2 regions of the Pseudoalteromonas luteoviolacea genome follow, and region 1 is predicted to be linked to the other one. Evidence: riboswitches for the same ligand, from Rfam matches in the RefSeq annotation. Region 1 holds a riboswitch; the other holds the start of a gene.
The links. A riboswitch is a leader RNA that binds a small molecule or an ion and turns the genes downstream of it on or off. The one in region 1 is predicted to bind cyclic di-GMP.
Positions count from the first base shown of each region.

Region 2: linked by a shared signal. The riboswitch ahead of S4054249_RS23255 (DUF4955 domain-containing protein) and the one ahead of S4054249_RS26210 (cellulose binding domain-containing protein) in region 1 are both predicted to bind cyclic di-GMP.

Region 1 covers NZ_CP015412.1:88,987-101,478, reverse strand. Annotated here, with positions in the region: gene S4054249_RS21195 (alpha/beta fold hydrolase) at 1-687, opposite strand, end outside; gene S4054249_RS21190 (hypothetical protein) at 1,193-2,035, opposite strand; gene S4054249_RS21185 (nucleoside hydrolase) at 2,411-3,367, opposite strand; cyclic di-GMP riboswitch class I at 3,938-4,020, shown strand; gene S4054249_RS26210 (cellulose binding domain-containing protein) at 4,250-6,046, shown strand; gene S4054249_RS21175 (DUF1592 domain-containing protein) at 6,059-9,229, shown strand; gene S4054249_RS21170 (DUF1552 domain-containing protein) at 9,259-10,485, shown strand; gene S4054249_RS21165 (demethoxyubiquinone hydroxylase family protein) at 10,560-11,009, opposite strand; gene S4054249_RS26390 (hypothetical protein) at 11,155-11,430, opposite strand; gene S4054249_RS21155 (class I SAM-dependent methyltransferase) at 11,907-12,492, opposite strand, start outside.
Region 2 covers NZ_CP015412.1:643,075-655,566, reverse strand. Annotated here, with positions in the region: gene S4054249_RS23270 (alkaline phosphatase D family protein) at 227-1,804, shown strand; gene S4054249_RS23265 (Hsp20 family protein) at 2,004-2,453, shown strand; gene S4054249_RS23260 (hypothetical protein) at 2,545-2,871, opposite strand; gene S4054249_RS26745 (hypothetical protein) at 3,206-3,376, opposite strand; gene S4054249_RS23255 (DUF4955 domain-containing protein) at 3,482-5,713, opposite strand; cyclic di-GMP riboswitch class I at 5,801-5,899, opposite strand; gene S4054249_RS23250 (ATP-binding protein) at 6,175-7,434, opposite strand; gene S4054249_RS23245 (response regulator transcription factor) at 7,465-8,157, opposite strand; gene S4054249_RS23240 (DUF3019 domain-containing protein) at 8,168-8,536, opposite strand; gene S4054249_RS23235 (MipA/OmpV family protein) at 8,545-9,393, opposite strand; gene S4054249_RS23230 (malate synthase G) at 9,585-11,768, opposite strand; gene S4054249_RS23225 (isocitrate lyase) at 12,000-12,492, shown strand, end outside.

The sequences.
Region 1 (12,492 bases):
AAATGGAACATTTGCAAAATCAGCGCCCGCCACTTTTCTCTGTAAAGCAACGGCCTCATCTAACGAGAATAAGAAATCATGATCTCCACGCATGATAAGTGTGGGGCATTGGATCTGAACTACCGCGTTATTTGGGTAACCAGACTCACTTGTATCTAGCCAAACCGTTTTTACTGCATCAACCAATTTATGAAAGTGTGGTGTTGGATTTGATAATTGATAATAAGCTACATCATCTGCAAACTTCTCCAACCAAAACTCTGCTGTTAAGCCTTTTAAAACCGGTATTGAAGGGTCCTCAGGTTCTAAACGCCACTGAGATCCAAGCGTTATAAGGCAGCTTACTTTTTCAGGAGATTGAGCTGCAATTCGATAGGCTACAATACCTCCATCGCTAAACCCAAACAATGAAAATTGTGATATTCCCAAAAAAGATAATATGGATAGCACATCATTTTGATATTGCTCATAACTCAGCTTGGTACTACCCAAGGTTGATTTACCATGACCTCTAAAATCAATACAAATTAAGCAGTATTCATCATCGAGATATTTATGTACTGGCGTCAGGTCTTCCATCGAGCCCAGCCCCCCGTGCAACAACACCAGTGGCTTACCTTTTAAGTTACCTGACATTTGATAGTAAATAGATGCATCATCGATTTTGATATAACCACTGGTGCTCATTCATTTCCCCTACACCTTCAGCTGAGTGCCTTTTGATAGATCCTTTTGACTTTACTTTGGAGCTCAGTAATAACTGACAATAATTCCTTACTAGATATTTTGAGAATTAATATTCAGTATACTATTTTACCTCTAACTTTCAGAAAAAATAAGAAAAAGCATGAAAATTTAACACCTCATTACATGATAATAGCTCATTAATACTATAACGTAATACTGCTTAAAAAAGAGAACCATCTTTGTATAGGTATACACTTAAAACTGAGAAAATTGAGGTAGATCAAAGTCACACTTAGCTGCAAAAAATGTCCCTTAGCCCCAAATCATGCTAAGTGCTCACTGCAAACAGATACAAATATAAAGAAATTAAAATATAATACACATCAAGAAAATTATATAAAGACATAAATTAAAAAAGCCACCTAAAATAACCCAAGTTAAATAGAGGCAGCTTTATTGATAAAAATTTATAGCTCTAGACTAAGTAACGCTATAAAAATTCACTTTAATCAATATTAACTTTCTTAATATTAATAGAAACATCACCTTTACTAGTTGCATCATTGCCAATCAAAAATAATTCGATCTCACCTTGAGTTTCGATATATTCAGATGAATAATCATTAACAGATCTAATTTCCTTTTGACCTTGATTATTCACATAACTTAAACCGACAGAGCGATATTTATCACCTTTATCATTATAAGTCATATTATTTTCAATAATACTTACTGAGTAGGTTATATTTGGCTCAACTGCATGAGTCAAAACTTCACCTGTGTGTGTTCCCAACGCATTTAATTGAGCATTCAAAGTAATCAAATCACCTTTGATTTTTGAAACACCGCTTACTTGAATCCGTACATCACTGATGGTTACACGTGGGTCAGTTGTAAATGGTGTAAATGCGATTTTTCCCTCTCTAATGAAGCTTTTAGCAAACCCTTCACTTTCATTGAAACACTGAGAGAAAGTAGGCCTTGCTAAGCTACCTGAGCTTGTGCTTGCGCGGTTATCACCTCTGAATGTTTCACTGTATACAAAGTATTTATACATTGATACACCGGCCATACCTGGTGTAGAGCCTGCACCCGAATACGCAGTATCCACTTCAAAACATACCGATTCAACAGAATTAAAATGTTTAGAAATATCTACATATGCTTTAGAAAACTCAGATAAATAACCAAGTTTTTTATTCGCATCATCCAGACCACTTTTATCAGATTCAGAATAGCTTAATGGAAAAGGTGATTTAACAACAGGAGTTAAATTATATGTAGAAATTGAAGCTTGAGCTGAAACAGAAAAAATGAATGCAGAAGTGAAAATTGCTTTATTAAGCATGTGTCGTCCTTTTTAATATATAAAAGCATAGCCCCTCTATGCTGGGGACGGATTATATATATTAAAAATATCATGTCAAATAAAAAATCACTGAAAGAATAAAATAAAATCCAGAAATACCTTTTCAAATAAAAACCAACCTCTTAGTACTTAATAAAAACTACGCAAAATAGATTTTCAAACCACATTCTTTACGTTTTATTATATAATTTACAACTCACTAAGCAGCTCCTATTTAAGGGTGCCAAAAAAAATTTAACACCCTGCACTCTTTTAAATCTAATCTAATTACCATTAACGCTCTTAATTAGAACGAGTTTTAATGAATCGTAAAGAAGTAATCAGCTCTATTTCTTAAATGCCTGACCAGCAGGCTTAAGTGCTACAAATAGTATCGAAATATCGTTGATTAAATGCTTGAGGCTCAACATTAATTGCTATTGTTTGTTTTGGTCTAGTAGCCCACTCATCAATTGGAAAAACTCGGTCTGAACTTTTAAACAAAGTGTGACCTTTTGCAGGCCCATCAGTTATGACTCTTATACGCCCTTGCGTAGTTGTAAATATTTCCGGTGCAACCAAGTACATAATTGCCGAAGAGTCATGTACATAAAACCCATCTAAACCAAGGTCATCATTGTAGAAATTTGCGTAAAACCGTGTAATGTCATAGATAAATTGACCATACTTTACACTGCTAGTCCGCATTATCTCTAAATACGCATTTGACATAAAAGTTTGCTGTGTAACATCTAACCCAATCATGGTGACTGGCCAATCCGCATTGATAACAATATCAGCAGCCAAAGGATCTCCATATACATTTGCTTCAGCAAATGGTGTCAGGTTGCCTGTGTGACCGTTGTGCCCAAAGGCACCTCCCATGATAATGACCTCTTTCACCAACCCACAGATTTCAGGCGACTTTTGAATTGCCAGAGCTAAATTTGTGAGTCTACCCACTGCAACTAACGTGATTTCTCCTGGCTGATTTTTAATTGTTTCGATAAGGTAGTCATGTGCAATAAGCGGTGATATCTGCGTGTTTATAACTTTGGGTATTTCAATATTTCCCAGCCCATTCTCACCATGTACGAGGGTGGCGGGCTCTGTTTTCACTTGATCTAGCGGTATGTTAACCCCTTTAGCAACCTCAGCAGACATACCAAACTTTTGTTTTAAATAAAGCGCATTGTGCGTTGTGTTCTCTATGCTTGCATTGCCAAAAGTAGTGGTAATACCAACTACTTCAATATCTTTACACGCATGAGCGAAAAGCAATGCCATCGCGTCGTCAATACCAGGATCTGTATCAAATATTATTTTTTTCATTTCACTCCCTATAATTTTGGAACGATACAAATAAAACATAATACAATACAGGTAAGCATTTAACTAACAATTAACCGAGTTTACACCAGAAAATAAATCTCGTTGGCCCCGATTACCTGTAGAGTGTTGATAACCCAACTGCAGTAAGCACTCCTGAGATCCATATTTAATTAACTATCTCAGCTAGATTTTAAAGATATAGCCATACTCTCAGAATTGAGCTTGAGATTTAATGTGATCTAAAAATGTGGTACTTGATGAACATTTTGTGTTAACGATGAAAGAGCATCTCAAAAGCTAACTGTGGCTTATAAATGGCTTAGCCTCACCTTAGAATCATTTCTGAATGTACCTATAGGCTTTTTATCCATACGCAGTTCCCCCTCATTTCAAATTGTGCACTCAAAATACTACTTTAGTGCAAGACACTAATTTATAAAAACTTATTAGATAAAACCTGAGGCTTTTGTATGACTTTACAAAGCATCTTAAATTGAAATGTGCAAATACTGTGAAAGTTGCAGTTGGCGCTTTGCGGTTGTGGCGATTTTAAGCTAAGTTCCTTTAACAGGCTTAAAATAGCAAACCTTTTGAAAAAAAGGGACGCAAAGCTTCCGGTCTAAGGTGAAAACTAAGATAGCGGGGTTGCTGAATGCCAACGTTTATATTGCTCAAAATGTGCATACGGTTTTTTGTATGCGCATTGTGTGATCTATCGGTATTCACGCCGTTGGCATGTCATGCCATAACTCCAACCTTTGGTATTACCTTATACCTGATTATTGCGTTTGTTATTACCGCCTGTGAGCTCTGGTCGTTCGACTATTTAGCGAAGAACAGCAGGGAATAACATGTCAATTGGCAATGTTTCGGGGAATTTTCATGAGACAACACAGATACAATAGCAAGCAGCTCAGTTTTTTAAAAACTGGCCTCTGTTTGATGGTTTTGGGGCACTCGATACACGGCTCAGCCGCACAATGCGAATTCAATGTGAAAAATGAATGGCAAAGTGGTTATACAGCTGAAGTCACCGTGTATAACAATACTAACTCGGTTATAAACGGCTGGGAAGTTGGGTTAGAGTTTAACCAAGGCGAATCAATTAATAATGCATGGCGCGCCCAATTGAGTGGCAATGGCCCATATCAATTTAGCAACCTCAACTGGAATAGCACTATTCAGCCGGGCTCATCCAAAGCGTTTGGTTTTAACGTCCAAAAGAGTAATGGACAAGTCGCTAATGCACCAAGATTATTTGGTATTTGCGAGGGCAGCGCACAAAATGATGGCGTCAAGGTTGTGGCATCAGCGTCCGAAAACCAAGGCACAGCACCCACAACTATCAACTTTACCAGCGAAACGGCAAATTTACCGTCAGATAATGTCAGTTATCGCTGGGATTTTGGCGATGGACATAGCTCCAATGACATAAATCCGCAGCATATTTTTGAGCAAGCTGGGGCCTACTCTGTTTTGTTGACCATCAATGATGGAACGAATGATTATCCAGCAGCCCCAATACAAGTTACCATTAGTGAAGCTCAACCTGAATCTGCACAATGTGCTTTTGAAGTTGAACAAGAGTGGATCTCTGGGTTTCGTGGCAAAGTCACCATTACCAACACTGAAGAGATTGCCATCTCTGACTGGAAAGTACTCATGGCATTCGCCGACAACACCAAATTGACGGGCGTATGGCATGCTAGGCACAGTGGCAATAACCCTTATGAAATCATCAATGAAAATTACAATCGCACCATAAACCCGGGCCAGAGTTTAGATTTTGGTTTCAATGCACAAAAAGCACAAGAAAATGACGCACCAACAACGCCTTCCCTTGGCGGTTTATGTTCGTTAGACGGTGGCATTAATCACGCACCCTCGGCGATTGCATCAGCCTCTATCACATCTGGTGACTACCCACTAACGATTAACTTTAATGGTGATGAATCTTCTGATTTAGACGGTGATACGCTCACATTTAACTGGGATTTTGGCAACGGACAGACTTCAAGCGAACCAAACCCTGCTTATATTTATGAAGAAGCAGGCACATTTACCGTCACATTAACGGTCAACGACGGCGTTATAAGCACAATCAGTGACCCAATCACGATTCAGGTTTCAGTACCAGAAGCGCCCCCCATCAGTGCACCATTTGTGTTAGACCCTCAAAGCTCTCACCTTTACTTCGTGTCGACCAAAAAACAGCACCTCGTAGAATCACATACGTTTAACAACATCAGCGGCAGCATTACACCAGAAGGGGTAGCAAGACTGGCTATTGATCTCAGCAGTGTAAATACCGCTAATGCCACCCGAGATGGCAGAATGAAAGAGTTTTTATTTGATACAGAATCATTCCCAACCGCCGAAGCCTTGCTTGCGATCGACTATGCCGCACTCGTTGCACTTCCCATTGGTAGCACGGAAAAGCAATCCATCTCAGCCACACTCAACCTCACTGGCGTTATAAAAGAAGTAAACGCGGATGTTGTTGTTCAACGTCTTGCAAACAATAAAATTATGGTGCAAAGCCTAACGCCAATTGTGCTAACCGCCACAGACTTTGGCTTAGAATCTGGCATTGAAACACTCAGAACATTGGCAAACTTATCGGTGATCAGTTACGCAGTGCCCGTGAGTTTTAACCTTGTTTTTGAAGCGCAGCAATAGGAGGGAGAGAAGATGAAACGCAATAATTTAACACGCTTTTTTACCTTGACTGATAATTGGCCGTGCACGCCTAAAATCGCTAAGTTCGCTGCCTGTTTAAGCCTACTAACCAGTGCCTCTTTTGTTCACGCTGCACAGTGCTCTTTCACAATTCCAGACAATTGGAACAATGGCTTTAAAACCGAGATCGTCATTGAAAATCAGTCAGACCATAACATTAATGATTGGTCCATCGAGCTTACATGGGATCAAGGTATTTCACTGCAAAACAGCTGGAACGGCAATTTCAACTGCCATGATACAGGCTGTACCATTTCGTCAAAAAGCCATACCATACACGCCAATCAGTCATTTGGTTTAGGCTTTGTCGCCAATAAAAATGGCTTAACTGGTGATGTCACCATGACTTTAAGTGGTGATATTTGCACAAATTCAGAGCCCACTACGCCACCGGATGATGTAACTGAAACGGGTTTATGGCAACTCGATAGCACCATGTCTTTACTGAGTTATGTATCAGTAAAAAAAGATCACGTTGCTGAGTTAAATCAGTTTGTTGCACAAAATAATGATACCCCCGCCCTGTCTGGCAGTATCGATGCAGACGGCCAAGTTAAACTCGCAATCGATCTGAGTACCATTTCCACTGGTGTTGATATCAGAAACAGTCGAATTTTAGACTTACTTTTTGAAACGGATTTAATGCCCGTTGCTTATTTCAGTACACAAATAGACAATGCGCTTTTGAGCGATATGGAAATTGGCCAACCGGTTATTCAAAATGTGACTGGTGAAATAAGCTTACACGGTGTTAATCATCAGATGACACTTGATGTGTTGGTTGTCAAACTTGCTACCGGTAAAGTAAATGTCAGCTCACTTTCACCCATGATCATCGACAGTAAAAGCTTTGAAATGGATTATGGTATAGAAGCTTTACGCGTAGTCGCCAATCTCTCAAGTATTGGTGAATCTGTACCTGTCTACTTTAACCTTACTTATTTATCTACTGAGCAAGACAGTTTTGAACCGGTTGCAATGGCCGACAAACCCGCGGCCCCGACAGAGCTCAGTGCAAGTGTGCTGTCAATCGATGCCAAAGCGCAATTGAACTGGCGTGATAACAGCAATAACGAAACCGACTATCTGGTTCGCTTTAAAAGTTTAGATGGTCGTTGGCAAACTGCCGCTGAGCTTGCATCAAACTCGAGCTTCTATGAGTCTGGGTTACCTGAGTCAGGCGAATTTGATTATAAAATCATTGCGCTCAATAATTCAGTTCCCTCAGAGCCAAGTAATATTGAACGAATTGTCGTTACCCAAACAGATCCGATTGCCAGAGGTATGCAACTATACCAAACAGGGTGTGCTGGTTGTCATGGTTCAGAAGCGGGCGGCTTAGGATCATTCCCTGCGCTTGATACTGAGCGAGACATACAAACCATGATTGACACCATTGTCACCACCATGCCGTATGGCACACCAAGTGCGTGTGATGAGCAATGTGCAACAGATATCGCGGCATATTTGCAAACACTTTGGCCCGCCCCTTTGACCTGTGATATCGGGGTTGCACCTGTGGCATATGGGGCAAGACAGTTGAAGATCTTAACGCAAACTGAGTACCAAAATACGGTCGAAGACTTGCTAGGTGTGAATTTTAAAGTTTCGGACGGACTATCGCCTGATTCTCAAATTGGCTTTTTCATCAACAATACCCACGCCAGCGTACAGCCTTCTAACTACAGTAATTACTTGTTGGTGGCTGAAGAGCTTTCACAATGGGCCGCTGAGAATGACTTTTCACCTGCTCTAAAATGCGATGCAGTGAACGAAGACTGTGCAAATCGCTTAGTGGATGAACTTGCACCGCAAATTTTCCGCCGTCCATTAACACAAGATGAGTCGCAAAACTACAAATTGATAGCCACTGGCTTTTTCAACAATGGAGATATTGAAGCGGGCATGACGCTCGCTTTAGAGGGGCTACTGTCTTCACCGCAGTTTATTTATCGCCATGAATTAGGTGAACCAAATCCTGACAACGCAGAGCTAGATGCGGATGCTTTCGAGTTGACCTCGTGGGAAATGGCCACCTTTTTGTCATACACATTCACTGGCTCAACACCTGATCAGCAACTCTGGCAAGCAGCAGCTCGTGATGAGCTGCGTGATGAAGCCAATATCTTCGTGCACGCAAATAGACTTGCAGAGAGCTCAAAGTCTGTACTTGGTGACTTTGTTGGCAGTTGGCTTGGCACAGGTAATTTAGAGGTGGCAACCAAAGATCAAAACATCTACCCGGGTTTTGCACAACTGGTCCCCGCCATGAAGGCAGAAATAAACGAAACCTTCTCGTACATCATGACCCAACCTGATGAGCGTTTCAGCTCGCTGTATACTGCAAACTTCACGTTCGTCAATCAGTTACTTGCCGAGCACTACAATATTGCAGGAGTCACTGGCGAAGAGTTACAAAAAGTCGATACGACTGACCGCGGTGGTATATTGGCCAATGGCGCATTTATGGCGCGTTGGGCTGAGGTTGCTGAATCACACCCGATTTTGCGCTCAGTGCGCGTTCGCCGCCGTATGTTGTGCCAAGATCAACCCGATCCACCAGCTGGCACCTTTGAAGCCAGAGAACAAAGACTGGCTGAACTGTCTGATATGCTGCAAGACCCAGCAACCACTAACAAGCTTAAGTATCACAGCTTAACTGAAGGCCAACCTTGTTCGGCTTGTCACGAAAAGTATATCAACCCGATGGGATTCGGCATGGAAGACTTTGACGCAGTGGGCAAAATCAGAAGTGCGGACAACAATGGCAATACCATAGATGCTACAGGTACCCTATTCGCTCCTGAAAAATACGCAGAAGTCAGTGAATCCATTCCCTTCAATGGCGCTAAACAATTAGGTACTGTGATCGCGGATCTATCCTCCGCTCAAAGCTGTTTACCACAGCAAATGTTCCGCTACGTCATGGGTGTTGGTCATGACTCACTCGATCCAACCAACGAAGAAGGTAGACGCCTATCTGAAACAGAAAAAGTCGGTTATATGTGCGAAATAGACACCTTGACAGATGCCATGATGCAAAACAGCCCAAGAGCCATGTTAGAGAAGTTTGGTTCATTAAAATCTGTCCGTTATCGTAAAGCTTGGTCCAGAAATGAATAGTGCGGGTCACAATACAGAAGGTTAATAAAATGAAAGACGAACATTTAAATAACATGATGATGTCGCGCCGTAGGCTATTAAAAGTGTTTATGGCCTCGGGGATTTCTACAGCCCTGATCCGCACTTCGCCATTAGTATCGGGCCTGTTATATGCCAGAGATGCAGATGCGCAAAGCGCTGGGCTGCCAAATAAAACCGTGTCGATCTATATACCTGGAGGGTCCATATCTTCGCTTTGGAACCCAACAGGTAGCGGTGAAAGCATGCAGCTAGGCGTGATGTCCGCAGGGTATGAACCGGTTAAAACCGAATGTAACTTTATGGTCAATATGTCACATTCCAACGCGGGCCACGGTCGTATGCCAATCTTGCTGGCTCAAAATTGGGGCAGCGACAGCTATGACGTAACTATGGGTAATGCACTTGGCCCTAACTTACCATTTCGCTACCTCAATTTGGGTGTGCACAGCAATGGTCAAGGACAATTAACCAAAGACAATCGCAATCACTTGCCGTTCCAAGAAAATCCATTCACCGTATTTAAAATGGTGTTTGGCAGTGCACAGGGCAGCAATAGCAAAACACCTATCATGAATGCGCACATGTCAGCAGCCAATGCAATTAAAAACCGATTAGCAGGTTATGAAGTGCAAAGGATGAATGACCACCTTGATGCGATTTCAGACACTCAGCGCCGCTTAGACGATCTCTACGGCGGTGTGTCTTGCGGTATCGCGCCGGATAATACGGAGTTTCCTCTGACCTTTGATACCTTCAGCCAACAAGCTCGTTTGCAAGCAGACATTGCCGTAGCGGCCTTACAATGCAACCTAACTAGCTCTGTATCATTGGCCTTTGGTAATCACCAAGCAGAGTTCCGTATACCTGAGTTGAATTTCCAAGGGCACTATCACAATGCAATTCACGGCGGGAGCAACGGCCAACCAAACTACCCTTATTACACTGAGATGCGAAGCCACTTAGGTAGCTTAAGCGCGTATTTGATCCAAAAGCTAAAAGCAGCAGGTATACTAGATAGCACCGTCGTACTAGAGACATCGGACATGGGACATGCAGATAAGCATTCTGCAAATCCTTGCTCTTACCTCATTGCCGGTGGCGGCGCACGTATTAATCGCGGCGTAGTCAGTAACATGGGCTCAGGTTATAACCAACATGATGTGCTGCACACGGCTGCTAAAGCCTGTGGTGTCGACCTTGGGTTTGGTAAGGAAATCCCAGGGATTATTGTGTAGGAGAAAAATGCCTCATAAGCCCCTTTAATTAGGGGCTTTCATTACTTTATAGGCACTGGCATTACAATATCGACCTACAACTTGGTAGATAGCCAAATCGCAAATTTTGTTGAATATTTAACAATGAATTTAATTGGGAAATATATCATGGCAGAGGAACCATTCAGTGAACCCAAATCATGATGCTGCTCCTCGTCAGCTTTAATACTTAAGACCGCTTTATGCGCATTTAAGTCATGCTGAGCCAGAAAGTTTAACTGCCACTCGAGATGGTGCAGAACTGTTGACTCTACAGCTTCTGTACATACCCAAATCGCTTTACGTCCTAAAAGTGCGGTAATAAAGCCTAAAACATATCCACCTAGTGACCAAAGCCAAAGTGCATGACAGTGTCTAACTTGATTAGACACAAGCCAGTAATTGAAGGTGTCGAAATGTTCTTTTTCATGCTCTAGCATTTCATCAAGCTGCACAACCATGTCTTTATAAAAAAAGCGGGCGATAAACCTTTGTGATTTATATATGCAAATAGCACCACGCTCACCAGCATGATCAACTCGGATTATTCTTTCAACTTCTTTTATTGATATATCAGCTATCTCTATGAACTTATAACACTCGAAAAAAGGGTTGGTTAGTTAAGCAAAGTTATAACCGATAAACGACTTTTTATATTTTGGGGTCTTCAAATTTAATGCCTTTGATACTGAGTGACTCTAACAGTTTTTTAAGCGACTCTGTTGCAAATAGCCAAATTGGTTTCCCATCTGGCTTTCTTGGTACTTTAAAAAGAAATATTGAGTCAAAGTTTATAGGCTTGAACACAATGGGATATATTGAAACCATATAGCCATCTAAATAATTACAACCACTTGCTTCGTAATCAATCGCGTCGATAACAACTGAAGTGTCAAAATAAAAATACTTTTTTTTAAGTATATACATTCAATCCATTGCCCTGAACCACATAACGGTTCATACAAAGCAAGATATAGCCTCTCGCTAACAAGTATGCCACCAGAGTAGAAATAAGGAACTACATCAACATTCAGTTCGTGCTTCCCTTGCGCTTTTAATTCAAAAACTTGCCCTTTTTTATATAACTTTTTACCTCTACAAATATCAAGAAATTCATTTAATTGTGAATCACAAATGGTTAAGCGAGCGGCTTCTGACTCATAGGAAATTTGAAAGATATGCTGTGTTCCATTAAAGTATAGCATCCAAAAATGAGCAGGTAATGCTTGGGGAAATTAATAATATACGAGCTAATTCAAGCTCTACTAGCCTATATATTAACGTGACTTTTAGATGTTCACCAGCGTCCACATAAAACAAACATAAAACCAGACAAACACTTTTATAAAACACCCATGAATTTGTGTCTGCCCAGTCGAAAGTATTTTCAAAGTCTAATGGAGCTACATTTTTCGCTTTTTAAATCGATAAGCAAATCGGTCTTGTAAACCTACAAAATCCCCCCAAGGCTTAGTGTGGTCGTCTTGCTTATTTCTTAATACTTTGGTTTCACCATCAAACACAAAACCCGCTTTTTCCATTTCAGCTTTAACGAAGTTCTCTCCAATCCGATGCAGATCACCTATATTAGCCAGCCCTGAATCAGGTTTTGCAGCGTTATCTAATATAATCACACTACCACCAGGCTTTAATGCTGCTTTTAAATTAGCTAATAGCTCATCACTCATTTCGTTATTCAGATACATATCATGCAATACAAAAAAAATGATAATTGCATCTAATTTATCGGATTGGATTTTGTTCTCAGTAAGCACCTTTCCATGTTCATTTAAAGAGTGCTCTCTAAGAGAAATAACATTTGGAAGTCTATTGTTTTCAAGACGCTCTTTTTTATACAGAAAGTGTGCGTAGACTTTACCTGAATTACCTACTAGAAATGACAATAGCTCAGTTGTATATCCGCCCCCAGCGCCAAGCTCAAGGACTTTATCGCCAGCTTTTATTTGGGTAAAAGGAAGAATATCTAGT
Region 2 (12,492 bases), 550 kb from region 1:
AGTATCATTTTTTATATAACACCTTATTTTTAATGGCATAATATTATCATTTTTGCGATTTAAAGCATACTCATCGTCCTACTGGATAACACAAGGTCGATATTTATACTATTTAAATAATCACACTTATAAATTTATCCTTCCTATAAATTTACAGTTAAGAAATAAAAGTTTAACGATTACGGAGTTAAATAGACAAAAAACACCAAAATTAGAGTAAATACTTATGAACATTTCTCGTCGCCAATTTGTTAAAAGCAGCATGATCATCTCAAGCTTACCTCTGAGCCTCTCACTATCGGGCTGCACCTTCTCTGAAAACCCTTTCAGCCATGGCGTGGCCAGTGGAGATCCCCTATCAGATAGCGTGATATTGTGGACTAGAGTAACCATTCCAAAAGAAGTAAAAGAGCGCGTTGATATCGACACATTGACAGTGAAAGTAATTTGGCAAGTTGCGGCAGATAGTAGTTTTTCTAACATCATTACTAGTGGTCACGTGATAACGAGCCAAGCGCAAGACTTTACTGTAAAAGTAGATGCCAAAGGCCTGCAAGAAAACACCCGATATGTATACCGTTTTATTATCGATGAGCTCGATGAGCCACTTATCTCACCAACAGGAAGAACCAAAACTCTACCAGAATATGATGTCAGCAATATCAAGTTAGCGATGGCATCATGCTCTCACTTCAGTTACGGCTACTTTAATGTGTATGCACGTATCGCAGAGATTGCAGACTTAGATGCGGTACTGCATCTGGGTGATTATTTATACGAGTATGGCAATAAAGACATCTACAGAAACCCTTTTTTATGGAATCGTAAAGTAACACCAAATCACGAAATGGTGACATTATCCGACTACCGCCAAAGACATGCCTGCTATAAAACGGATACTGATCTGCAAAAATTGCATCAAACCCACCCGATGATCTGTATTTGGGATGACCACGAGTTTACCAATGATGCATGGCGAGAAGGTGCTAAAAACCATAATGATGGTGAAGGCACATGGCAAGTGCGCAGCCATGCTGCCGTTCAAGCGTATTATGAGTGGATGCCAATAAGAGAGCCTCAACATGCAGCCAGAGAAAAAGCATACCGCCGTTTTCGGTTTGGTAAACTGGCCGAACTTAATATGTTAGATACGCGTTTTATCGGCAGGGAGCAACAAGTCGATGTGAAAGATCCAGCACGCCTAGATGAACAACGCACATTACTCGGCTACGAACAAGAGCAATGGCTACAAGACAACTTGCTAGATGCCAAACGTAATGGTGTAACATGGCAGTTGATTGGTCAGCAAGTGCAAATGATGCAGATTCAGATGCTTGGTAAGCCAATTAATACAGATTCTTGGGATGGATATCCAGCAGCCAGAAATCGACTATTAGATTTTATCGAACACAACCACATCAATAACGCCGTTATATTAACCGGAGATGTGCATTCATCTTGGGCAGCCAACATCTGTAAAGACCCTTACGACTGGCAAAAATATAACCGCTTTACCCATGATGGTGCTGTTGCTGTTGAAATTGTGACTTCATCGGTGACCTCCCCCTCCATTCCTGTGCCAGGTTTACAGCAACTTGTCGGAGACGTTGGCAAAATCTTAATGCCCGAAAATCCACACATTCGATATGTTGATCTCGCGAACCGCGGGTTCGTGACATTGGAGATCAATAAAGAACGACTACAAGCAAATTGGCATCACGTCCCTTTTGTTGGCTTTAAAAATGAGCAAGTACATATTGGAAAGCGCTTTACTGTGTATTCAGGCAAATCCAAACTATGCTAGAACTCCTCGGAAAAGCCCGAAAATTGGGCTTTTTAAAATTTATTTTAATTTTTTACTTGAAAACTATTTGCCCCGTCCATAGATAGTATTGTGAGGACGCCGACAGGGTCCCAACCAAAACAAATGTTATTTTTTTAGTTTGTTTATCAGTTCACAAGAAGGGTAAACAAACATTATCGCTTATTAAGAGGATATTATTATGCGCAACGTAGATCTAACTCCACTATACCGTTCATTCATTGGCTTCGATCATTTAGCATCACTTATGGACCGTGCTGCCCACAATGGCAAGCAAGCAAGTTATCCACCATATAACATCGAAGCACTAGACCAAGACAAATACCAAATCACTATGGCTGTGGCCGGGTTTAGCGAAAGTGAATTACATATAGAGTCTGAGAACAATACGCTCAGGATCAAAGGTCAAAAAGCTAATAAAGAAGAGAGTGTAGAGCGTAAATTTATACACCAAGGCATCGCTGAACGTAATTTTGAACAAAGCTTCCAGCTTGGCGATCATGTCAGAGTCATCGGTGCAGAACTAGAAAACGGATTACTGGTCGTCAAATTAGAAAGAGAAGTGCCTGAAGCATTGAAACCGAGAAAAATTGAAATCGGCAAAGGCAAGCTGCTAGAAAACGAGAGTTAATCTTAGTAAGCAACCTATTTGATTACCCCCTGGATAAAGTCGCTATATGCGGCTTTTTCTGTTCCCGTAAACCCCCTTTACAAACTGTCACTCATCGCTTTCTTTCAATTCCACACAGTTCACTATCTGAACATGACCTTGCAGATTCCTCAGTACCTTTAGCACCTTGATCCGAGTGTACTCGGTCACCGCACTGTTCTTTATACTCAATTGAATCCTGCATATTATCATATATATAAGCAACTGATGAAAATGCAGCAGACGTTGCAGCCACCAATGCAGGAATATAAATATCATTTGGATAGTAAGGCGTCACATTAGACGCTTCATCAGCAAAGACGATGACATCAATATCCGTTTTTTCGCGCACAAGATCGCAATGCTCATCAAAATAAGTAGACTTTTTCGGCGCAAACACACACCCACTCAAACCCAGTATAATCACTAAAACTAAACTCTGCTTAAAGCCTTTCAAAACAATCTCACATAATCTAATTGAACAATTAATATAGCAGACTAGATATACGGAATTTGTAACAGTGTGTAGCCTAATTAAGCAATAAATTAGGGATAGTGACCTGACAATATATTTAAAAAAGAATTTACACTCAGCAGGGCAGGGATGAATAAGATTGATAAACTTAAAGCAGTGAGCCAGAGTATTTATAGACAAGTACAGAAAGCCAACAACATTTAGACTAGTGGCTATAACGCTCGGTGCATTTCATATGCACCGAGCTTCACAACATAATTTATAGTGCGTCTTTACTACATAAATCCATGTTTGCTTTATCTTTAAGCTTTAAGCAATACATAGATGTTTCATTTACTTCAATACCATTAATCATAAAGCTAGAAAACCAGCCAAATACTAACGCTAAAGCCACGATTGCATACTTTTTATATGGAGGTAATGTTGTCATGTTTAATACCTTACTACTATTTTGTCAGCCTTCTATGCTGGCCAAATAAATCTTGAAAATAGGTGCCAACTGCCTGTATCCAGCTTGGTAGGCACCTTGTAAAAATTAGCGATATACGCGAACGTTTCTTACTTCACCTTTGAACGGGTATGTATTCTTTGGTGTAGAGCCGATGCTAAGTGGTACATCATTTTGCTTTGGTAGCACAATGCTCTTGCTACCCATTGACTGTCCATCAATGCTCAGTGATAAAACGTTACCCTCTAACTGCATTTCAAGTTTGTGCCATTTGCCATCAGCAAAGTTACCTGCGTTGACACCTTTACCATTGATACGTGCACTGATGACACCTTCTTTATTTACTTGGATGTAATATGCGTTTTGTGTACCGTAATTGCCTTTCGATAACATGAAACCCGTTTTAGTCGTGCTGAAATTCTCGTATCTAAACTCAAGCTCAATTTTGCTGAATTGGTCGATGTCACCGAGCTCAATGCGCTGATCAACGCCGTTAAATGTACCTTGATATTCACCATACACTTTGCCATCTTGCCCTTGACCTGACAGGTCACATACACTGCCTTTCAATGACCAAGCACCAATTAAATTGTCACCAGTCACTTTTTTTGCACAGCGGCGCTGCTGTAACTGTTGCGCGTATAAACTTTCGATATCAGTGTGACTTTGCACATGTGCTTGTGGCTTATCAGCCAAACTTGTGTCATATCTTTGCTGACTCTCAAAGCCATTGAATCCAGCGCCTTTTAAACCAACAACATATGGCATGATCACACGACCATACTTACTGTCGTGGCGCATAAACGCCCACTTATCAATTGACTCGTTTTGTGCTGTATTCGTGATGTTCCAAAACACTAAATGCTTAAGGTGGTTAGGCTGTGCACCGACAGAGCCGCCCATAAAGCCATAATTCCAACCGCCAGTACTGTTTTCAATTAAATTGCTGTAAGGCATATTGGCATGCAAGTTATGAAAGCGATCAGGTGAGTGTGTTGAGCCAGAAATTACGTTGCCCGCAGCTTTATGAGAAAAGCCTGCCGCATGCCAGTGCTCAGCTTGATCATCAATGTTTTGTGCCAAAACATGGGTCGATGCATTAATGTCTAAGCTGATATGACCTGGGTTACCAGTAAACGCTAAGTCTTTTAAGGTCATCGCGGCACTGTTTACCACAGAAACGCCTTGGTTTAAGTCGATAAACTCCACGTTTTTAAGCCATGCATGTGCAACACGAGAGAAACGGATAGCACTCCATCCACCATCATGTACACCACTTTTATGGTGTTTGAATGCTTCATGCCAATTACCTTGAATCGTCAGATTTTCAACACCGATATTTTGTACCAGACGCGCTTGTTTCAAACCCCAGTAACCATCGTTTTCAACATCATGATGGATAACCGCGGCGAATGTCACTTCATTATCTTCAATGGCAGTGATTTGATGAAACTCTTGTGAGCGAACCCCTTTTTTGATCATCCCCCACTTACCATCTAACTTATAAGGTGATAATGCTTTGGCAATCGTCTCTGTGCGAGGGTCAAAGCGAGACAGTTGTACCCACTGACCAACTTTAAGCAAAGATGTATCACGAACTTGCACAGAACGCGTAGATTGTCTTGGGTGGCTAGAAGTAATATCAGTAATAAAACGCTCTTTACTAGGAGAGGTTACCGACTCGCGTACACTTTTCACTTTAGGGTCGCGGTTAGCGTAGTTATAACCAATCTCAAATAGATAAGGACTTGTCCACATTTTATTTGGATAAACTAAATCTAAATGCTGGTCCATTTTTAAAATACTGAGCTGACTCTCACCACGCAATATCATGTTGCCACGTGATATCTTGATCGTTGCGCTTTCACGGCTCTTACGACCTTCAACAGTATCGGACTTATCTATGTCTGCAACATCAGACAATGTATTCAGGTCATACGTACCGTTAGGGAAATAAATAACTGCGCCTTTACCACCTTCATCAATATGCTTTTCAGCTGCCGCAATGGCATCACGTACTGCTTGTTTGTCAGAGCGACCTGGAGCGATATCTGCACCGTAACCAGTTACATCAAAAATACGGTAACCCAGTTCATTGACGTTCGGGATCGCTTGGTTCGAGAACTGATAGCCTGCGTATGAAAAGTTAGAGATGATCTGATCATCTGCTATTTGCGTGCTTGGATCTCTCAGATCTGATTGTGATGATCTAGATTCTAGGTAGCTATGCCAAAAATCGTTTGCATAACCCTGCATTGGAAACCAGCCTGTCACAGCGCATAGTGCTACAAGTAATGGTTTATTAGAAAATGTTTTCATATCTATCCTCAAATAACTACGTTTGTAGTGGTATTGAGTAGATCTGGCAGTCACATCCCTCTTGAATATTCATAGTATCCCTAACTATGAAGCAACCCCGCTATCGTGTGCATCGCATGAGTATACAATGCATTTAGACCGGAAGCTTTGCGTCCTAGGCTTTCACCTAGTTTGCCAGTAACTACAGTTTGTGTAAATTTCAGGAGGAATGTATAGGAAGGTTCCAAATTGGTCAATTATTAATTAGAGCAAAAATCCTAATTCGTTGTCCAAGCAGGAATTATAAATTATTAAAATTATATTACAGATAAAATATTCCCTTTTAAAGGTACCAATATCAGCGTATTAGGCACTGTTTTGTGTACAAAATAAGGGGAAATTGACCTATGAAAGCGCCGCTGCAGATCATCGCGATTACATTGGCAGCCACTGCATTGCACTAATAAGCGTAAAAACACTTTTTAAAGGGCTGGGATCCTAACGGTAATACAAGCGCCTCCTAATTCTGAGCACGCACCAGCTGATACTCGTCCTCGGTAACGTGTGATAATTTTGGCACTGAATGCTAAACCAATACCAAACCCAGCACAGTGCTGGCGGTTGAGTCTGACAAATGGTTTGAAAATATCATTCAGTTTACGGACATCAATCCCTTTTCCATCATCACTGATTGCAACTACAAATTCACTATTATCTTGATATAAGGTCACTAAACAGCGGCTATGCCCATACTTCAATGCATTATCAATAATATTAGAAATAGCCATAGAAAAATAACGTTGATCAACACTAATAAACGCCTGTTGCGGTGTGATATTAAGCTCAACAGCACCATCAAAAGAAACGTCAACTAAGTTACGAAGTACCACAGCTAAGTCAAGTGACTGTGGGTTGGCCTCATCTAAACTATGCTGCAACCTAGCAAAATCCAACATATGGATCAGCAAGCCTTCCATATCATCTAATTGCTGGTTTACGCGCGCTTCGTATTTAGCCCTAAGCGCTTCATCTTGTGTTTCGACAATGGTATCTAGGCCCATTCTTATTCGGGCCAATGGGGTCCTTAACTCATGGGATAATCCACCAGCAAGCAATTTAATATCATCCATGAGCAGATTAATCTTGTTTGCCATCTGATTAAATGACTGCTCAATATCTCGGATATACCAAAGCGTGCCCACCTTCAACCTGACATCTAATTGACCATCACCAAATTTGGCGGCTGTATCGCTTAAATGCATTAGCCGACGAACAAAAGGGGTTAAGAAAAGCACTAAAATGATGACGAGAAGAAGGTAAAAAATAAGCGTTAAAGAAAGGCGGTAATCATCCTGCTCAGTCCGTTTATCATACTGATAAACCAAAATATTCTGTTCATTAGTCAACAAGTGGACTTTCACGTGATCCTGCGTCTCGAGAAATACAGGCTCTTGTCTTTGAAGTTGCTGTTGTAATTGAATCGGCAAAGGGTACTCATTCATAACGTGAAGGCGCACAGATGTATTGCTATTATCCAAAATTGTCTGTTGAAGCTGTTTGTCAAAAACGAACTGACTTTCTTGAGATGCCATCATCTCTAGTAATGGCAATGCCAAAGAGAGCTGTTCTGATACATCTGACTGTGCAGACTCTTCTGAGGAATAAAGGACATCAAATACCTGGCCTAGAGCTATGCTTGCAATGAGCAGCACACTTACAAGCGCAACAACAAACCGCCACATTTTATATACACTGCCTTCTAAATAAATACATTACCAAGTATCCTTCGAAAGCTGATAGCCCTTACCCCAGACGGTGGCGATTTTGTATGGCGCCTCTTTATCACCGAGCTTTTTTCGTAAACGGGATACGCGTAAATCTATGGTGCGATCAAAGCCATCATACTCAAAGCCTCGCAGCTCCTGCACTAAATCCTGACGTGTTACGACGCTACCGGCATGCTTGGCTAGCACCCATAAGACATCAAACTCATTGCTTGATACTTGAATATTTTGACCACCGAGTAGCACTTGTCGATTACCCAAATCGACTTCAAGGGCACCTATCACTAATTTTTCATCATTAATTTCTGTTGTCACTGTGGCACGCCTCAGCAAGGTCCGCATTCTGGCTTCCAGTAAACGGCCTCTCACCGGTTTTGTTAAATAGTCGTCAGCACCCATTTCTAAGCCTAAGATTTCGTCAATTTCTTCATCTCTGGCTGTCAGCATTAAAATCGGCGTTTGCATTAATTGCCTTAGCGCTTTGCATACATCCAAGCCGTCCATACTGGGTAGCATGCCATCTAAAATAATGAGATCGGGCTTGGTCTTTTGAATCGCTTCAAAGCCAACTAACCCATCGTGATAAACATCAACATGGTACTGTTTTGCTCTGAGATAATCCGCTATCCACTGGGCCAACTCGATATCATCTTCTACTAAAGCAACCTTACACTGGCTCATCTACACATCCTTAAAACATTCTCCATCGTACCGCCTTGCTTTTTCTTTTTTTATAAATCCAAGCGTATTCTATTGTTTTCGCGAAGATAATTTTTTCACTGCTACTTTTTAGGCTGATGGCTAAATTATCCGTCATCATAATTTCATTTTGCCATTCTCCATGTGCAACATTTTGCCAGCAATGCAACTGTTGCTCGTTAGCAAATAAGCAGTAGTTACCGACACTGTTCACTTGCCAGCTAACAGAAACATCGACATAGCATTCTTGTCCCTGCTCCAGAGCAACGCATTGCTCAGGCTTAATGATAAACTGTGGCTCGTTAGAAGCTGCGAATGCAAGGGCTGGCGTAAGAAAAAAAACAGCAATATATTTTTTCATTTCGCCTCCTAAAACACGTAACTCATGGTGACGCTTATATGGCGACCAAGCCTACTACGATTGGAGATGGTGTTAAGCGCATCTAACGAATACGGACTATCATCTATACTGGTGGCGTAATCAGTCAGCCCAATGGCGCCATCAACCACCCAGTGCTTGCCAACAGGCGTAGTAAAACCCAGCTTTAATTTAATGTTCACCCCTCCGGAGGCTTGGTAAGGATCTACTCTTGCTGAGTGGTAAGGCACACCATAATAATAATTAAGCATAGCGCTGTTACGATACTGAAAGCCGACCGAGCTATAAAAGTGCCAATTTTTATGCTGCCATGATTTCGCAATCCAAAAAGAGGCGTAAGCCCCGCCGTCATATTCACTATTATCCGCTTTAGGCGCAAGGATGGTTTGAATTTGATAGCTGCCTATGGCACCAGTGGCACGAAGCCCCAAGTACCCAGTCAAATCCCGCTCATCATATGCATTTGATACATATCCATAGTAGGAAATGTGTGCATGCGCAGCCGAGAAAATAACATCAATCTCCCACTCGCTAGAATTATAAAGGTTGTAGCCCATCGCCCATTGCGGCTCAAATTTACTGTCACTCCCAGGCACTTCAACAAAAAGTCCATTTTCAAAGTAATAATTGCCGTTGATATTTAAAATTGGCCGGGTAGCAATATTTGTAAGTAGCCCCCCGCCATAAGAAGCACCAAAACCTAACGACAGAAATCCGCCTGCTTCGCGCTTATTTGAAAACCCTTGCCAAAAGCTGGCCTCTTCTTCTGCGTAAGCGGTTGGAAAATGAAAAATTGAAGCAGCCAAACATATAGGCATCCACTTTCTTTTAGAGTACATAGCAGTTTCTTATCTTTATTATTAGCTAACTAATGTATTGAATTAATGAAAAAAATAGCGTGTGAGATTATAACAAATTGTATCAATTTGTATCTAAAATCGAATCATTAAAATAAGATAGGGAATTGGAAAGGGGCTTTACAAAAAGCGCTTTGAACATAAAAGCTCAGAGCGCTTGTTTGTGTTACAGATTAATTAGCCTGCTTTTTCAGCCTGCGATAATAATGTAATAAGGGCTCAGTATAACCATTGGGCTGCTGTTTGCCTTCGAAAACAAGCGCCATAGCAGCTTGGTACGCAAGACTATCAGGATTAGGATTAGGATGGCCATCTTTGCACAGTGCTATATAATTCGGGTCATCACTATTTTGACTATCAACCACACTCGCCATTTTAGCAAAAGTAGCCTTGATTTGTGCTGGACTACAAATTTGATGTTCAAGCCAATTCGCAATATGCTGACTTGAAATACGCAAAGTTGCTCTGTCTTCCATTAAGCCGACATGCGAAATGTCTGGCACTTTAGAGCAACCAATACCTTGGTCAATCCAGCGTACGACATAACCTAATATCCCCTGAATATTATTATCCAACTCAGATTGTATATCGGAAGCTGAAAGAATCGTATGGTCTGGCAATAACGGAGGTGCCAATAAATCATCTAAACATTGACTTTGATGGTTCAGCAAAGCACTTTGTTGCGCATGAACATCTATCTCATGGTAATGAATCGCATGAAGTGTGGCAGCGGTAGGGGAGGGAACCCAAGCGGTATTTGCGCCGGCTTCTAGTTGCGCGCCTTTTGTGAGCATCATCTGTGCCATTTCATCTGGTTTAGGCCACATGCCTTTACCTATCTGAGCACGGCCTTTGAAGCCACATACAAGACCCACTTCAACGTTCTGACGTTCATAGGCTGAGATCCAAGGCTGAGCCTTAATCTCTTCTTTTGGTTTAACTGCGCCAGCTAACATTGAAGTGTGAATTTCATCGCCCGTTCTATCTAAAAATCCAGTATTAATAAATACAACACGAGATTTAGCAGCTTCAATACAGGCTTTTAAATTAACCGAAGTGCGCCGCTCTTCGTCCATGATCCCCATTTTAATACTGTTTTGAGGTAACTCTAGCATACGCTCAACTAAGTCAAATAATTCAGCAGTAAAAGCAACCTCTTCAGGGCCATGCATTTTAGGTTTCACGATATTAATACTGGCCGTTTGACTGTTTTTAAATGGACTATTTGTAAGTATGTCATGAAGTGCCGCGGTAGATGTAACAACCGCATCTAAAATGCCTTCAAAAACTTCGCAACCTTGAGCATCAAGGACAGTGGGCGTAGTCATAAGGTGGCCAACATTTCGAACAAACATCATAGCCCGTCCACTCAAAATGATAGGTTCACCAGACAGTGAAATATACTCTCTGTCACTGTTTAAACATCGAGTTACTTGCTGAGTGCCTTTTTTAAATTGCTCCGAAAGAGCGCCTTTATTTAAACCTAGCCAGTTTCGATAAACCAAAATTTTATCTTCAGCATCCACCGCAGCCACAGAGTCTTCACAATCCATAATGGTGGTTAGCGCCGATTCCAAAATAATATCTTTGATCCCCGCTTTATCCGCCCCCCCGATCGGATCTTCATGATCAAAACAGATCTCAAAATGCAGCCCATGATGCTTTAACAAGATCACTGTAGGGTTTTGCTTTTGCCCCTGATAACCGACTAATTGAGATGAGTTTTTTAGCTGTACTTGACGACTATCATTCAAGGTGACTGTCAACGCGCCGTTAACGATGCCATAGTGTGTACTTTCAATATGAGATCCGGTATTTAAAGGCAGCATTTTATCTAATAGTTGCCTGCCATACGCCATCACTTTAAAACCACGTACAGGGTTGTATTTGCTGCCTTTTTCAGCACCATCATCTTCGCCAATTAAATCACTACCATAGAGAGCATCATATAAAGAGCCCCACCGAGCATTTGCAGCATTGAGCGCAAAACGCGCGTTATTCACAGGCACAACTAGCTGTGGCGCTGCAACATGAGCAATTTCGGGATCCGATGCTTCAGTCGTTATTTCAAAGTCTTGGGGCTGAGGTAATAGGTAACCGATAGACTCTAAAAATGTCCGATATTTTTTAGCATCCCAATTAGGGTTTTGAACATGATACCTGTCAATTTGAGCTTGCAAATCATCGCGTTTATCAAGCAAAGCACGATTTTTTGGTGAGAGTATGGCAATAATATTTGCTAAACCTTGCCAAAAAGCATCAGAGCTTAATGGTAAACCATCCAATAATTCTCGGTTCACAAAGTCATAAAATTTAGCATCAATGCTCAGCCCAGTATGTTTCACAGTGGCATTCATAGCAGTGTTCCTAGTGCAATTTATTTTGAACGGGTTATTCAAAAATAAAGCAATTTGTACAAAAACAAACCCCTTTAGTCATTCACAATAAATATACCCACAATAACAACTATAAATTTAAAAAATTTTAAAAGCCGTTCTAGTGTTTAATTAAGCCGCAGCGACTCTCACACAAACGCTTTGGCGCACCGATTATAAATTAGCGTACAACTCGTTCGAAGGATATTAACCATGAGCAACTATCAGTCCCAAATTGACCGCTTTACCACCCTATGTGCAACCAAAGCTCATAACTGGCAATCTATTAACCCTGAATATGCCAGCAGAATGCACTTACAAAATCGCTTTAAAACAGGGCTAGATATCGCCAATTACACCGCCAAAATAATGCGTGAAGACATGGCTCGCTATGATGCTGATCCTGCACAATATACGCAATCTTTGGGATGCTGGCACGGGTTTACAGCACAACAAATGATGATGGCAATCAAAAGGCACCAGAAAACCACAAAAGGCGCTTATGTTTACCTAAGCGGTTGGATGGTAGCAGCGCTCAGATCTGAATTTGGTCCACTACCGGATCAAAGCATGCATGAAAAAACAGCCGTCCCTAAGCTAATAGAAGAAATTTACACCTTCTTAAAACAAGCTGATGCGCGAGAGTTAGATCACTTATACAAGGCACTTGATCGCGCTCAATCAAGCGGACAAGACACCACACAAA